2 regions of the Actinoplanes sp. NPDC049599 genome follow, and region 1 is predicted to be linked to the other one. Evidence: riboswitches for the same ligand, from Rfam matches in the RefSeq annotation. Region 1 holds a riboswitch; the other holds the start of a gene.
What was found. A riboswitch is a leader RNA that binds a small molecule or an ion and turns the genes downstream of it on or off. The one in region 1 is predicted to bind thiamine pyrophosphate.

Region 1 (6,929 bases):
CTGCGGGTGGTTGCGGATACGCAGGTCGTGGGTGGACGGTTGCCGGACTGGATCTCGCTGGGGGTGTTGGCGTCCTCGGTGCCGCGTGAGGTGGTCGATGAGGCGGTCGAGGTCACCGGTAAGGCGGCTCGCCGCTCGGATGGGAAACTCCCGCCGCACGTCATGGTCTATTTCGCGATGGCGTTGGCGTTGTTCGCCGACGACGACTACGAAGAGGTCGCGGTCCGGTTGACTGAAACCCTTGAGAGGTGGGGGTGCTGGGATTCGGAGTGGGCGGCGCCGACCTCGGGTGGGATCACCTCGGCGCGTCAGCGGCTGGGCCCGGAGCCGATGGTCGAGGTGTTCGACCAGGTCGCGGTGCCGGTCGCCGAGGAGTTGACCCGGGGCGCGTTCCTGGGGCCGTGGCGGTTGATGAGTATCGACGGGATCGAGTGGGACGCGCCGGACACCCCGGACAACGTGGCCGCGTTCGGGTACACAGGCTCGGCCGATAATCCGTCGGCGTTGCCGAAGGCCCGGATGGTCACCGTCGCCGAGTGCGCGTCACACGCGGTGGTCGCGGCGGTGATCGGTTCTCAGCGGCAGGCGGAGCAGAGCCTCGCCGCGACCCTGTATCCGCGGCTGGACTCCGACTGGTTGTTGCTGGCTGACCGCGGTTTCTATTCGTTCACCGCGTGGAACGCCGCCGCCGCGACGGGGGCGCAACTGTTGTGGCGGGTGAAAGCGGACCTGCGGCTGCCGCTGGTCGAAGCATTACCGGACGGCTCGTACATCAGCGTGCTGATCAACCCGAAGATCCGGGGCAAGGCCCGCGACGCCCTCGTCGCGGCGGCCCGCGCCGGGCAGGAACTGGATCCCGACCGGGCGGTCGGAGTCCGGGTGGTCGAGTACACCGTGCCCGACCGCACCGGTGACGGTAAAGACGAACTGATCGCCCTGATCACCACGATCGGCGACGTGGCCGCCGCGCCGTCGCAGGTCCTGGCCCAGACCTACCATGATCGGTGGGAACACGAAACCGGAAACGACCAGTTGAAGACCCATCTGCGGGGGCCGGGGCGGGTGCTGCGCTCGAAAAGCCCGGATCTGGTCCGCCAGGAGATCTACGGCTACTTGCTGACCCACTACGCGATCAGCGCCCTGATCTGCCGGGCCGCGACCGCCGCGGACATCGACCCCGACCGGGTCAAGTTCCTGCGGACCGCCCGGATCATCCGCCGCCGAGTCACCGACTCGGCGGCATTTCCCCCCTGACCGGCAGACCGCGATCCTCGCCAAGATCATGGCTGGTATCACCGCGAAGCGTCATCTCAACCCGGTCCGCCGCAACCGGTCCTACCCGCGCGTGGTCAAACGCGCCCGGCACAACTCCTACCGCGTCAAACGCCGCACCGACCACGGCACCCGCCACGAGCGTCCCGCGACCATCAGACTCGCCAACGCTCTACCACTGGCCCTCGCCGCGTGACACCCCCACCACGAAACCCCAGCCCAAAAACATGATCAACTTAGGCTAAGTGGCATTGCCCCCGGCCCCCGCCTTGCATTGGAGACTGCTGCGGCTGAGGGATTGGTTGCGCGCGCCCTGGTTGCAGGTTGGGCTGGGTGATCCCCTTGCGGGAGTGGTCTGGCTGCCGCGCTTGTGGTGACGGCGGGGGATTCTGTCGGGCAGGCCAGGGTTTGTGGTGGGGCAAGCGAATAGACCGCGCCGGTTGCGGTCGGCGGTTTATTCGCCGGTGGTGCCGTCGAGGCGTTCGCGGATCAGGTCGGCGTGGCCGTTGTGGCGGGCGTATTCCTCGATCATGTGGGTGAGCACGTAGCGCAGTGAGAACGGGTCTGCGTTGTGGTAGCCGAGCGCGTCGAGGGACTCGGCGGCGGCCACGACGGCCCGGGAGTGGGCGCACTCCGCCCGCCAGGCCGCGAAGGCCTCGCCGGGCTCCGCTCCGTCGGGGTCGAACTCGAGCTCGCCGAAGTCGGGACGGTCCCAGAGCGGCTTGCAGTCCTCGCCGTTGACGACCGCACGGAACCAGCTCCGCTCGACCAGCGTGAGGTGCCGCACCAGGCCGAGCAGGCTGAGGCCGGACGGGTCGATCGCGCGCTCGCGCAGCTGGGCCGGGGTGAGGCCCGCGCACTTGAGCGCCAGGGTGTCGCGCTGGCGTTGCAGGAAGCCGGTCAGCGTGGCGCGCTCGTCGGCCACCTGCGGCGGTTCGTGTCTCGGGTCGGCGGTCACGTCCGTCATCATGCCGAGCCGGTCGCGGCCGGCGACAGCGGTTTCCGGTGGGGGCCGTCACTGCCGATTTCCGGCGCGACCGTTACCGCAGCGTGCGGGCGCTGCGCGAGCACGCGACCACCCACAGTGGAGGAGCGCGGGGGTTTACGGACGGCGGGAGGCGGGTTACGGTCTGCTCGGAACCAACCCCACGGGAGTCCGGTGCACCGGGCTGAGAGGGGGGCTGTCGCGGCCCTCGACCGTCGAACCTGATCCGGGTAATGCCGGCGCAGGGAGGAGTGTGTTGTGGGCCCTGCATTTCCGCACCTTCACGTCATCACGGACGCCCGGCCCGGGCGGCGGCCGCTGACGGTCGTGGCCGCCGCGATCGGCGTCGCCGAGCGGCTGGGCGGGTGCCACCGGCTGGCGGTCCAGGTCCGGGTCGAGGACGACGTCAGCGACCGGGACGCGTACGAGCTGGCCGGCGCCGTCCTGGAGCTGTGCCGTCCGCACGGGGTGTTGTGCCTGGTCAACGACCGGCTGCACGTGGCGCTGGCAGTGGGCGCCGACGGCGGGCACGTGGGGGCGGACGACCTGCCCGTCGCGGTGGCCCGCAAGATCCTCGGTCCGGCCGGAGTGCTCGGCGCCACCTGCCGGGACAGCGCCGCGGCACGGGCGGCCCGCCGGGCCGGAGCCTCGTACCTCGGGGTCGGGCCGGCGTTCGAGACCACCACCAAGACCGGGTTGCCGGGGCCGTTGGGGCCGGCGGCGGTGGGCGCGGTTGCGGCGGCCGTGCCGGACACGCCGGTCGTCGCCATCGGCGGGGTGACCGCCGGCAATGCCCGCTCGCTGATCGACGCCGGGGCGGCCGCGGTGGCGGTGGTCGGCGCGGTCGCGGCCGCCGGCGACCCGGGGCGGGCGACGGCGGATCTGCTGCGGGTGCTGGCATGAGCGCCACCGAGGTCGTGGTCGTCGGTGGCGGCATCATCGGGCTGTCGATCGCCTGGCGGTGCCGGCAGCGAGGTCTGGCGGTGACCGTCCACGACGGTGGGGGCGACGACGGGGCCTGGTACGCCGCCGCCGGGATGCTGGCGCCGGCCGGTGAGGCGGGGTTCGGCCAGGAAGCGCTGACCGGTCTGCTGGTCGACTCCGCCGCGCGGTGGCCGGAGTTCGCCGCGGAGCTGGAACGCGAGACCGGGATCGGGGTGGGCTACGACTCGGTGGGGACGTTGAGTGTCGCGCTCACCGGCGACGACCTGGCCGAGGCGCGGCGGCTCTGGGCGTACCGCCGGGAGTTGGGTTTGGGGGTGGACCCGCTGCTGCCGAGCGCGTTGCGGGAGCGGGAGCCGGGGTTGTCGCCGCGGGTGCGGGGTGGCGCGCATGCGCCGGACGACTGCCAGGTTGATCCGCGGCGCGTGGTGGCGGCGTTGCGCGCGGCCCTGGGGCCGGCGGTGCTGCGGGGACGCATCGAGGCGGATTCCGCCGGGTCTGATCCGAGCGCGGGAGGTGGCACTCGGTTGGCTGAGCTGGTGGCCGCGCGGCCGGGCCGGGCCGTGGTCATCGCTGCTGGTGCCGGGACTGCCGCGTTGACCGGTCTGCCGGTGCGGCCCGTGAAAGGGCTGGTGTTGCGGTTGCGGGGTGCGCCCGGGCTGCTGCGGCATGTGGTCAACGGCTGGGCCGACGGGCGGCACGTCTATCTCGTGCCGCGGGCCGACGGTGAGGTGGTTGTCGGTGCCACCCAGGAGGAGCGGGCGGATTCCACTGTGTCCGCCGGGCAGGTGCTCGAGCTGCTGCGGGCGGCCACCGATCTGGTGCCGGAGCTGGGGGAGTGCGAGCTGGTCGAGACCGTGGTGCGGCATCGGCCCGCCACGCCGGACAACGCGCCGGTGCTCGGCGCGGTCGGTGGTGGCGTGCTCGTCGCCGCCGGGCATCACCGCAACGGGGTGCTGCTCGCCCCGGTCACCGCCGATCTGATCGCCGAGCTGGTGGCGACCGGGAAGTCGGCGCCACTGCTGGAAGCGTTCGCACCGGGGAGGTTCGGATGAGGGTCACCGTCAACGGCGCCGCGCGGGAGGTTGATGTGGTCAGTGTCGAGGCGCTGGTCGATCAGCTGACCACCGCCCGGCGTGGGGTCGCGGTCGCCGTCAACGGTGAGGTGGTGCCGCGTTCCTCGTGGCCCGTCGCGCGGTTGCGGGACGGCGACCGCGTCGAGGTGCTCACGGCGGCGCAGGGTGGCTGACATGTTCGGCGAGTCCCGGCTGATTCTGGGCACCGGCGGCGCGGAGAGTCTCGCCGCGCTGGAGGCGGCCATCGTCGCCTCGGGCACCGAGCTGGTCACCGTCGCGCTGCGCCGGGTCGACGCGGCCGGGCCCGGGCTGCTGCCGATGCTCGACCGGCTCGGCATGCGCATCCTGCCCAACACGGCCGGGTGTTACACCGCCGCCGATGCGGTGAAGGCGGCGCACCTGGCGCGTGACGCGTTCGAGACGGACCTGGTGAAGCTTGAGGTCATCGGGGACGAGCGGACCCTGCTGCCGGACGGGGTTGAGCTGCTGCGGGCGGCCGAGACGCTGGTGGCGGACGGGTTCCGGGTGCTGCCGTACACCAGCGACGACCCGATTCTCGCGCGGCGGCTGGCCGATGCCGGGTGTGCGGCGGTCATGCCCGCCGGTGCGCCGATCGGCTCCGGACTGGGGGTCTCCAACCCGCATCACATCCGGCTGATCCGCGACAGTGTGGACGTACCGGTGATCCTCGATGCCGGGATCGGCACCGCCTCGGACGCCGCGCTGGCGATGGAGCTGGGCTGCGACGCGGTGCTGGTCGCCAGCGCCGTCACCCGGGCGGCCGATCCCGCGCGGATGGCTGAGGCGATGCGGCACGCCGTGCAGGCGGGGCGCCTGGCCTTCGGCGCCGGCCGGATACCGCGGCGCTATCACGCACTGGCGTCCACATCGGACGAAGGGCGGCCGGCGTGGTGATCCCGTCCGGTGTTGTCGTGCTCACCGATCGCCGGCTCGCGGCGCGGCCGCTCGCCGAGGTGGTCGCGGCCGCGGTCCGCGGCGGCGCCGGCTGGGTGATCCTGCGTGAGAAAGACCTGGGGTACGGCCAAAGGCGCGCCCTCGCCGAGACTCTGCGCGCCGTGGTGCCGCCGGGACGACTGGTGGTCGCCGGCCCGGACCCGCTCGGTGGCGACGCGGTGCACCTGTCGGCCACCGATCCGGTGCCGGCGGAGGTCGGGCTGGTCGGCCGTTCCTGCCACGGCGTGCCGCGACTGACCACCGAGGACTATGTGACGTTGTCGCCGATCTATCCGACGCCGACCAAGCCCGGCTACGGGCCGCCGCTGGGACCGGCGCGGGCGGCCACGCTGGCCGGCGGGGTGTCGTGGCTGGCGCTCGGCGGGGTCCATTCGCCGCAACGGGCCGCGGCGTGCGCCGCCGCGGGGGCGGCCGGGATCGCGGTGCTGGGCGCGGTGATGCGGGCCGTCGATCCTGAGGCCGTGACTCGGACGCTGGCCGATGCCTTCGCGGCTGCGGCAGCGGCGGGGGTGGGGCGGTGACGCCGGCGGTGGTGCTGACCATTGCGGGTTCCGACAGCGGGGGTGGCGCCGGTATTCAGGCCGATCTCAAGACGTTCGCCGCTCTCGGGGTTTACGGGGTCTCGGTGCTCACCGCCGTCACCGCGCAGAACACCCTCGGGGTGACCGCGATCCATCCGATACCCGTGGACGTGGTGGCGGCTCAGCTGGACGCGGTGCTCGCCGATCTGCCGCCGGCCGCGGTGAAGGTCGGCATGATCGGTGATCCGGCGGTGGCCGAGCTGCTTGCCTCCCGGGCCGGTGAGTTGCCGTGTCTGGTTGTCGATCCGGTGCTGGTGGCCACCAGCGGGAGCCGGTTGTCGGGGATCGATGCGGTCACGCCGCTGCTGGCGTACCGCTGTGTGCTGACGCCGAACCGGCAGGAAGCCGGCGCCCTGCTCGGTCGGCGGGTGACCACGACGGACGATGCGGCCGACGCGGCCGCGGAGCTGGCCGCGTTCGGGCCGGGGGCGGTGGTGGTCACCGGCAGTGAGTCGGCGGTGGATGTGGTGCACGTGGACGGGGTGACCACGGTGCTGGCCGGCGCGCCGGTGCCCAGCGGCAACAACCACGGATCGGGGTGCACGTTCTCGTCGGCGCTGGCGGTGCGGCTGGGCCTCGGTGAGCCGGTGCCGGTCGCGGTGCGTGGCGCGAAGGACTACGTGGCGCGGGCGCTGGCCGGGTCGCGTGACTGGAAGCTCGGCGCGGGGCCGGGACCCCTGGACCACTTCGGCTTCGCCAACTGACGGGCTCTACCGGCGCGCGGCGGTACTTCGCTGCCGAGTGCCGTCCATTTCATACCGATTGGGGTAGCTATGCGACGCAAGGTATACGTCGAGGGTTCGCGCCCGGACCTGCGGGTGCCGTTCGCCGAGGTCGACCTGACCGGGGACAACCCGCCGGTCCGGCTCTACGACACGTCCGGTCCCGGCAGCGACCCGGAGGTGGGCCTGCCGCCGCTGCGCGGTCCGTGGATCGCCGAGCGCGGCGACGTCGCCCCGGTGGCCGGCGCCGGTACGCCGCTGGCCGGCACCCGGCCCACCCAGCTCGCGTACGCGCGGGCCGGGATCGTCACGCCGGAGATGGAGTTCGTCGCGATCCGGGAGAACGTCGAGCCCGAGGTGGTGCGCGCGGAGATCG
Region 2 (6,929 bases), on a different contig from region 1:
TACCGCGCGGATAGTCGAGCTCTGCGCGGGGTTGCCACTGGCGCTGAAAGTGGCGGGCGCGCTCCGCGGCCGGGATCGGGGTCAGACGGGGACGCTGCTTGCGGATCGGCTCGCCGGTGCCGTGCTGCCAGGGCTGGTCTACGGCGACCACAGCGTGGAACGCGCCATCGGAGCCAGCTTCGATCGGCTTGACGAGTCGTCGCAGTCGCTACTCCTCGGACTCGGACTGCTCTCGTTGCCTGTCTTCGGGGTCTGGACAGCCGCAGCGGTGCTCGGCGCGGACGCCGCGGACGCCGCGGACACGCTTGCGACGCTGGCAGCCGCGCACCTCGTCGAACCGGCGCGGTTGGACTCGCGGTACACGCTGCATGACCTGACCCGTGAGTTCGCCCTTCGCCGGGCAGAGATCCGGTACCCGGCACGCGAGGACCGCCTCGCCGTACAGCGAAGGGTGTATGCGTCGATGCTGACCCTCGCTTCCCGAGCGGAGCTCGGCATCGGTCGCCACGACCTCGATCCGCCCGTGCCGCCGGATCCATCCGCGGGTCTCGACCGACCTCCGCTCGACTGGCTCGAATCGGAACGGGTTAACCTACGCGCCGCGGTAGAGCACACTGCTGATCTCGGACTGACCGAGTGCTGCTGGCGTCTCGCCGTCACAGCACGCCCCTTCTATGCCGTCCGGGGGTATACCGAGGACTGGCGAGTGACCAGCCTGACGGCGCTGAGGGCGTGCCGGGAGAAGGGCGATACCCGGGGCGAGGAGGCCGTACTCGCAGCCATGGCGGGAAGCCCGCCGGTCGATGACGACGTCAGCCGACACTGACAGCGTCGCCTGGCTGGTCAGCCGATGATCGGCCGGAACAGTCCGAGCAGGACGCTGGTGGTCAGCGCCGCGGCCGACAGCAACGCCGCGCCGGCCATCAGGGCGGCGTCGGCCCGGCCGAACACCTGCCGGCGTGCGTAGGTGCGGGGCAGGCCCGAGTCGAAGCCGCGCGCGTCCATCGCCACCGCCAGCCGGGTGCCCCGCCGGATCGCCCCGACCAGCAGGGCGAACGCGGTCGACACGAACAGCCGCAGCCGGGCCGCCGGGCTGTGGCCGGCGTCGATGCCGCGGGCCCGGCGGGCCAGGCTGAGCATCTGCCACTCCTGACCGAGCAGCGGCACCAGCCGGAACGCGGCCAGCGCGCCGATCGCGAACCGGGCCGGGGCCCGGACGTTCTGCACCAGGGCGTCGGCCAGGTCGGTGGGGTCGGTGGTGGCGAACACGATGATGCCCGGCAGCGCGATCGCGAAGACCCGCAGCACCATGCCCAGCGCGGTGACCAGCACCCCGGTCGTCACCGCGAACGGCCCCAGCGTCGCCAGCGTCGCGCCGGTGCGCTCGGCGGCGAACAGCACCAGCGTGATCACGATGCCGGCGGCGGCCAGCACCAGCGGCCAGGCGCGCCGGAACAGGGTGCCGTACCGGACGCCGAAGAGCGGCAGCACCGCCAGCTCGACCGCCAGGGCGATGGTCGGGGTCAGCGGGTCCAGGGTCGCGATCAGCGGGCCGCTGAACAGCACCGCGGCGGCGAGCTTGGCGACCGGGTTGCGCCGCGCGAGCGGTGCCGTGCTGGCCTCGAAGGTCGGCAGGGTCAGCGTCATGCGGCCCGTTCCAGCCGGTGGATCGAGTCGGCGAGGGCCGCCACGAAGTCCTCGTCGTGGGTGACCGCGACGATGCCGTGGCCGTCGTCGCGGAGCCGGGCCAGCAGGTCGACCAGCTCGATCCAGGTGCGCCGGTCCTGGCCGAAGGTGGGCTCGTCGAGCACCAGCAGCCGGGGCGCGGTGGCCAGGGCGGTGGCGACGCTCAGCCGCCGCGCCTCGCCGCCGGAGAGGGTGTGCGGGTTCGCGCCGGCCAGCTTGTCCAGCCGCAGCCGCTGGAGCAGCTCGTCGACGATCCCGCTCACCTCGGCCTCGGTGCGGCCGATCCGGCGCGGGCCGAGGGCCAGCTCGTCGGCGACCCGGTGGGTGACGAACTGGTGCTCCGGGTCCTGGAAGACCGAGCCGATCCGGGTGGTCAGCTCAACCGCCCGCCACCGGTACGGCGGCCCGCCCGGTCCCGCGTCGACCGTGCCCGAGGTGGGCTTGAGCAGCCCGCCGAGCAGCAACGCGAGAGTGGACTTGCCGGCGCCGTTGGGACCGGTGACGGCCAGCACCTCGCCGGCCCGGGCGGTCAGCGTGGCGGCCGGGAGACGGTGCCGCAGGGTGACGGCTTCCGCGCGTACCAGGGGAGCACCGGGACCGGTGACGGCCTTGCGGGGGGCGACCGGGTGACCCGGCACCCAGACCCCCTCCGCCGCCAGGCGGTCGCCGTGCGCGCCGAAGACCGTGCCCGGCGGGCCGTCCGCGCGCACCCCGCCGCCCGGCTCCAGCACCACCACCCGGTCGACCAGCGGGAGCGCTTCCGCGACCCGGTGCTCCACGACGATCAGCGTGGTGTCCTGGTCGAGCGCCCGGGCGATGGCCGACCGGATCAGCGCGGCGCCGGCCGGGTCCAGGTTCGCGGTCGGCTCGTCGAGCAGCAGCAGGCCGGGCCGCAGCGCGAGGGTGCCGGCCAGCGCCAGCCGCTGTTGCTCCCCGCCGGACAGCGCGCCGGTGGGCCGGTCCCGGCCGTAGCCGAAGCCGACCCGGTGCAGCGCCTCGTCGACCCGGGGCCAGATCTCGGCGGCCGGCACGCCGCGGTTCTCCAGCCCGAACGCCACGTCGTCGCCGCTGCGCGCCATGACCAGCTGGGTCTGCGGGTCCTGGAACACGATGCCGACCCGCTCGCGGGCCTTGCGCGGGTCGAGCCCGTCGATCTCGACCGTGCCCTCGGCCTCACCCGAGTCGTCGGGCAGCAGGCCGGCGAGCGCGGCGAGCAGGGTGGACTTGCCGGCCCCGGAGGGCCCGAGCAGCAGCACCCGTTCGCCGTGCGCGATGCGCAGGTCGACCCCGCGCACCGCCCACGCCTTGCGCCCGGCATGCCGCCACCCGAACCCCCGCAGGACCACTGAGCCCATAATTAGACGGCGGCGCGTTCGCGGCCGGAGGCGAACCGGTCCAGTACGCCGGTCTGTGCCAGCGCCCGGACCAGCAGGATGCTGCCCAGGCCCGCCACCAGCACGGAGCTGACCACGGTGATCGCGATGTAGGGCAGCCGCAGGGTGGCCCAGGACGTCCCGCCGTACCAGACGAAGGCGTCGTAGACGGACGCGGCGAAGCCGGCCGCGGCGGCCGCCGCCAGGGCGACCGGCAGGTTCCACACCTTGTACGCGAACACGGCGAAGACCAGCTCGGCCGCGGCCGCCTCCAGCGGGCCCTGCAGCACCAGGGTCCAGCCCCAGCTCGTGCCCAGCGCCACCGACACCAGCGCGGCCAGCGTCAGCGTGTAGAAGGCGGCGCCGGGCTTGCGGATGACCAGGGCGCCGAGCACGGCCGGCACCAGCCAGACGCCGTACAGGATGGCCCGGCCGGGCAGCGGGATGGCGTCCGCCGGGCCGTTCCAGAGCAGGCCCCAGGCCCAGAAGATGACGCCGAAAGCGACCGCGATGATCGAGGCGATGACGATGTCTATGGTGCGCCAGCGGTGGTTCATGAGTGGTGCCTCCCAGCTCGTACCGGGAGGAGACGCTGCACCGCGGCCGGGGACGTCTCCCGGACACGGCGCGGCTGGAGAAAGACCGAGCTCCCTGCGCTGGCATTACCCAGATCAGGTTCGAGGGTCTGCGGTGTCACCCGCACTCTCAGCGCTGCGCGCTCCCCTGTCGGATTGCATGTGTTTCGATGAACTTAACACCCGTACGGCTGTACGGGACAGCGTAGGAGGCGTCACATGCAGATCCAGGCCAGAGGGTTCACCTTCGACGTGTACGCCGGCGGCCCGGACGACGGCGCCCCGGTGCTTTTGCTGCACGGCTTCCCGCAGGACCATCGGGAGTTCGACCTGATCCTGCCCCGGCTGCACGCCGCCGGCCTGCGGACGTACGCCCTGGACCAGCGTGGCTACTCACCCGGCGCCCGGCCCGGCGCGGTCGCCGACTACCGGCTGGCGGAGCCGACCGCCGACGCCGTGGCCGTGCTGGACGCGCTCGGCGTCGAGAAGGCGCACGTCATCGGGCACGACTGGGGCGCGCAGGTGGGCTGGTTGCTGGCCGCCGAGCACCCCGACCGGGTGCGCACGCTCACCGCCGTCTCGGTGCCGCACCCGCGCGGGCTCGGCGTCGCCCTGCACAACCAGCCGTCGCAGAAGCTGCGGTTCGCCTACATGGGGGTGTTCCGGTCCCGGGCCGCCGAGCGGCTGCTGCTCGGCGCCGACGGCACCGCGCTGCGCCGGATGATGCGCCCGATCGGCGCCCGGGCCGCCCAGTACGCCACGGCGATGCGCGAGCCCGGCCGGCTCACCGCCGCGCTGAACTGGTACCGGGCGCTCTCCCGCGGTCAGCTCGCCGGTGTCGGCAAGATCACCGTGCCGACCACGTACGTGTGGAGCGACGGCGACCCGGTCGTCGGCAAGCCGGCGGCGCTGGCCACCGCCACCTGGGTGACCGCCGACTACCGGTTCGTGACACTGCGCGGGATCGGCCACTGGGTGCCCGAGGAGGCGCCGCGGGCACTGGCCGACGTGGCGCTGGCCCGCATCGGCGTTTGACGCCGTTCACCGATGGGAAACCCTGCGGCCACCGAGAAGGAGGTTCGATGGCCGCCGAGCAGCGACGGAACAAGCACGAGTCGGAGAAGCAGCGGTGGGACCGGAATTTCGCGGACCTGCTGCAGGAACTGCGGGTGGCGCAGACGGGCGTGCAGATCCTCTTCGCGTTCCTGCTGACCCTGCCGTTCAGCAACGGCTTCCCGAAGACGACGGACTTCCAGAAGGACACGTACATCGTCGCCCTGCTGGCCGCGGCCGCGGCCACCGCGATGATCATCTCGCCGGTGGCGTTCCACCGTGCGTTGTTCCGCCAGGGCCGCAAGCCGGAGCTGGTCCGCTACGCGCACAAGATGGCCACCGGCGGCCTGGCGTTCATGCTGATCGCGATGGTCAGCAGCGTGCTGCTGATCACCGACTACCTGACCAACATCTGGGTGGCCCTGGTGCTGACCGGCATCGCCGCCGGGTTCTTCCTGACCTTCTGGGCCGCCGTGCCGTGGGCGCGCCGGAACTGGGTCGACGAGGACGACGAGGACGACGACGAGGAGTTCGCCGCGCAGGCGGCCGAGCCTAACGAGACCTCGCGGGCTTGAGCCCGAGGTCCCGCAGCTCCAGGGCGGCCAGCGCCTGCACCGCCGCGGCGTCGCCGTTGCGCCAGGACTGGGCGATGTCCGGACCCAGCTTCGCCAGCTCGTTCAGCGGCCGGGTGGCCAGGGCCCGCAACGCCAGCAGGTCCTGGCCGGCCGGCTCGTTGCGGACCTTGACGGCCACCGCGGCCCGGCGCATCCAGCGCAGCCGCAGCGGCAGCCAGCCGAACAGCACCAGCGTCAGCGGCACCGCGACGATCAGCAGGGCCATGGCCAGCGCCAGGTTGCCGACGACCTCCTGCTGCTGCCGGCCGGCGTCGGCCAGCGAGTTGGCGGCATCGGCGGCGCTGTTGAACGGCGCGGTCAGCTCGTCGCCGACCAGCGGCACCCGGCCCACCTTGCCGCCGATGTCACCCAGGTTGCCGGCGATACCGGTGCCGGCCTCCTGCAGTTTCTGGCCGGGCACGCCCAGCTTCTCGACCATGTCGTTGACCCAGAACCCGGCCCGGATCCAGGCGTAGACCCAGAACACCACCAGGAGATCGGTGAGCAGCTGGCGGACGGCGGTGGGCAGCCGATCGGCGTACATCTTCACGCGCCACAGCGTCCCACGGCCGGCCTAGGAACGCTTGGCCGCGCACTCCGGGCAGGTTCCGAAGATCTCCATGGTGTGCGAGACGTCCACGAAGCCGTGCCGGCCGGCGACCTTCTCGGCCCAGGTCTCCACGGCCGGCCCCTCCACCTCGACGGCCCGCCCGCAGGAGCGGCAGACCAGATGGTGGTGGTGACCCTGGCTGCACCGGCGGTAGAGGTGCTCGCCGCCGGGCGGGCGCATCACGTCGATCTCGCCGGCGTCGGCCAGCCCCTGCAGGGTGCGGTAGACGGTGGTCAGGCCCACCCGCTCGCCGCGTTCCCGCAGGATGGCGTGCAGGTCCTGGGCGCTGTTGAAGCCCTCGGCGTCGGCGAGGACGGCGCTGACGGCACTGCGCTGCTTGGTGTTGCGCACCACGGTGGTGTCGTCGGTCATGATGCCTCCCGCGCATGGCTGACAGCGTCGGCGACGATGTGGGCGACGTGTTCGTCCACGAGTGAGTATGCGATCTCGCGACCGCGTCGTGCACCTCGCACCACGCCCGCGCCGCGCAACACCCGCAGATGCTGCGAGACCAGCGGCTGCGGCGCGCCCAGCTTCTCGACCAGCTCGTGCACGCAGCGTTCGCCCGCGCCGAGCTCGGCGACGATCGCCACCCGGATCGGCGCGGACAACGCGCGCAGCAGTTCGCCGGCCGCCTCGTACGCCTCGTAGCCGCTCGTCGTCACCGGAATGACGTTACTGCTCATCGGAGCTCAGCCTCGCGCAGCACGACCTCCGGCGGCTCGGCCTGCTGCTGGCCGGCCGGGATCACCCGGCGGCGCAGCACCCGCCAGGCGCCCGCGCCGACCGCGATGGCGAGGAACGCCGCGATGGCCAGGATGACGATCGTGGCACCCGGCGCGGTGTCCACCTCGCCGGCCAGCCACACGCCGGCGGCGGCGGCGCTCATCCCGATCACCATGGCCGTGACCATCGTGCTGCGGAACCCGCGGGTGACCTGCTGGGCGGCCGCGACCGGCACCACCATGAGCGCGCTGACCAGCAACAACCCGACGGTGCGCATCGCGATCGTGACGGT

Region 2: it holds a riboswitch for thiamine pyrophosphate, as region 1 does, so the genes downstream of both, ACIBQZ_RS26895 (ECF transporter S component) here and thiE (thiamine phosphate synthase) in region 1, are expected to answer to the same signal.

The regions. Positions count from the first base shown of each region.
Region 1 covers NZ_JBITLX010000001.1:622,662-629,590, forward strand. The annotation lists gene ACIBQZ_RS03020 (IS4 family transposase) at 7-1,254, shown strand; gene ACIBQZ_RS03025 (hypothetical protein) at 1,283-1,468, shown strand; gene ACIBQZ_RS03030 (DinB family protein) at 1,727-2,230, opposite strand; TPP riboswitch at 2,411-2,522, shown strand; gene thiE (thiamine phosphate synthase) at 2,546-3,160, shown strand; gene thiO (glycine oxidase ThiO) at 3,157-4,254, shown strand; gene thiS (sulfur carrier protein ThiS) at 4,251-4,448, shown strand; gene ACIBQZ_RS03050 (thiazole synthase) at 4,450-5,190, shown strand; gene ACIBQZ_RS03055 (thiamine phosphate synthase) at 5,184-5,771, shown strand; gene thiD (bifunctional hydroxymethylpyrimidine kinase/phosphomethylpyrimidine kinase) at 5,768-6,535, shown strand; gene thiC (phosphomethylpyrimidine synthase ThiC) at 6,605-6,929, shown strand, end outside.
Region 2 covers NZ_JBITLX010000017.1:50,761-57,689, reverse strand. The annotation lists gene ACIBQZ_RS26910 (BTAD domain-containing putative transcriptional regulator) at 1-826, shown strand, start outside; gene ACIBQZ_RS26905 (energy-coupling factor transporter transmembrane component T family protein) at 844-1,647, opposite strand; gene ACIBQZ_RS26900 (ABC transporter ATP-binding protein) at 1,644-3,041, opposite strand; gene ACIBQZ_RS26895 (ECF transporter S component) at 3,044-3,616, opposite strand; TPP riboswitch at 3,690-3,794, opposite strand; gene ACIBQZ_RS26890 (alpha/beta fold hydrolase) at 3,854-4,669, shown strand; gene ACIBQZ_RS26885 (DUF6328 family protein) at 4,717-5,262, shown strand; gene ACIBQZ_RS26880 (hypothetical protein) at 5,240-5,845, opposite strand; gene ACIBQZ_RS26875 (Fur family transcriptional regulator) at 5,876-6,283, opposite strand; gene ACIBQZ_RS26870 (ArsR/SmtB family transcription factor) at 6,280-6,597, opposite strand; gene ACIBQZ_RS26865 (metal ABC transporter permease) at 6,594-6,929, opposite strand, start outside.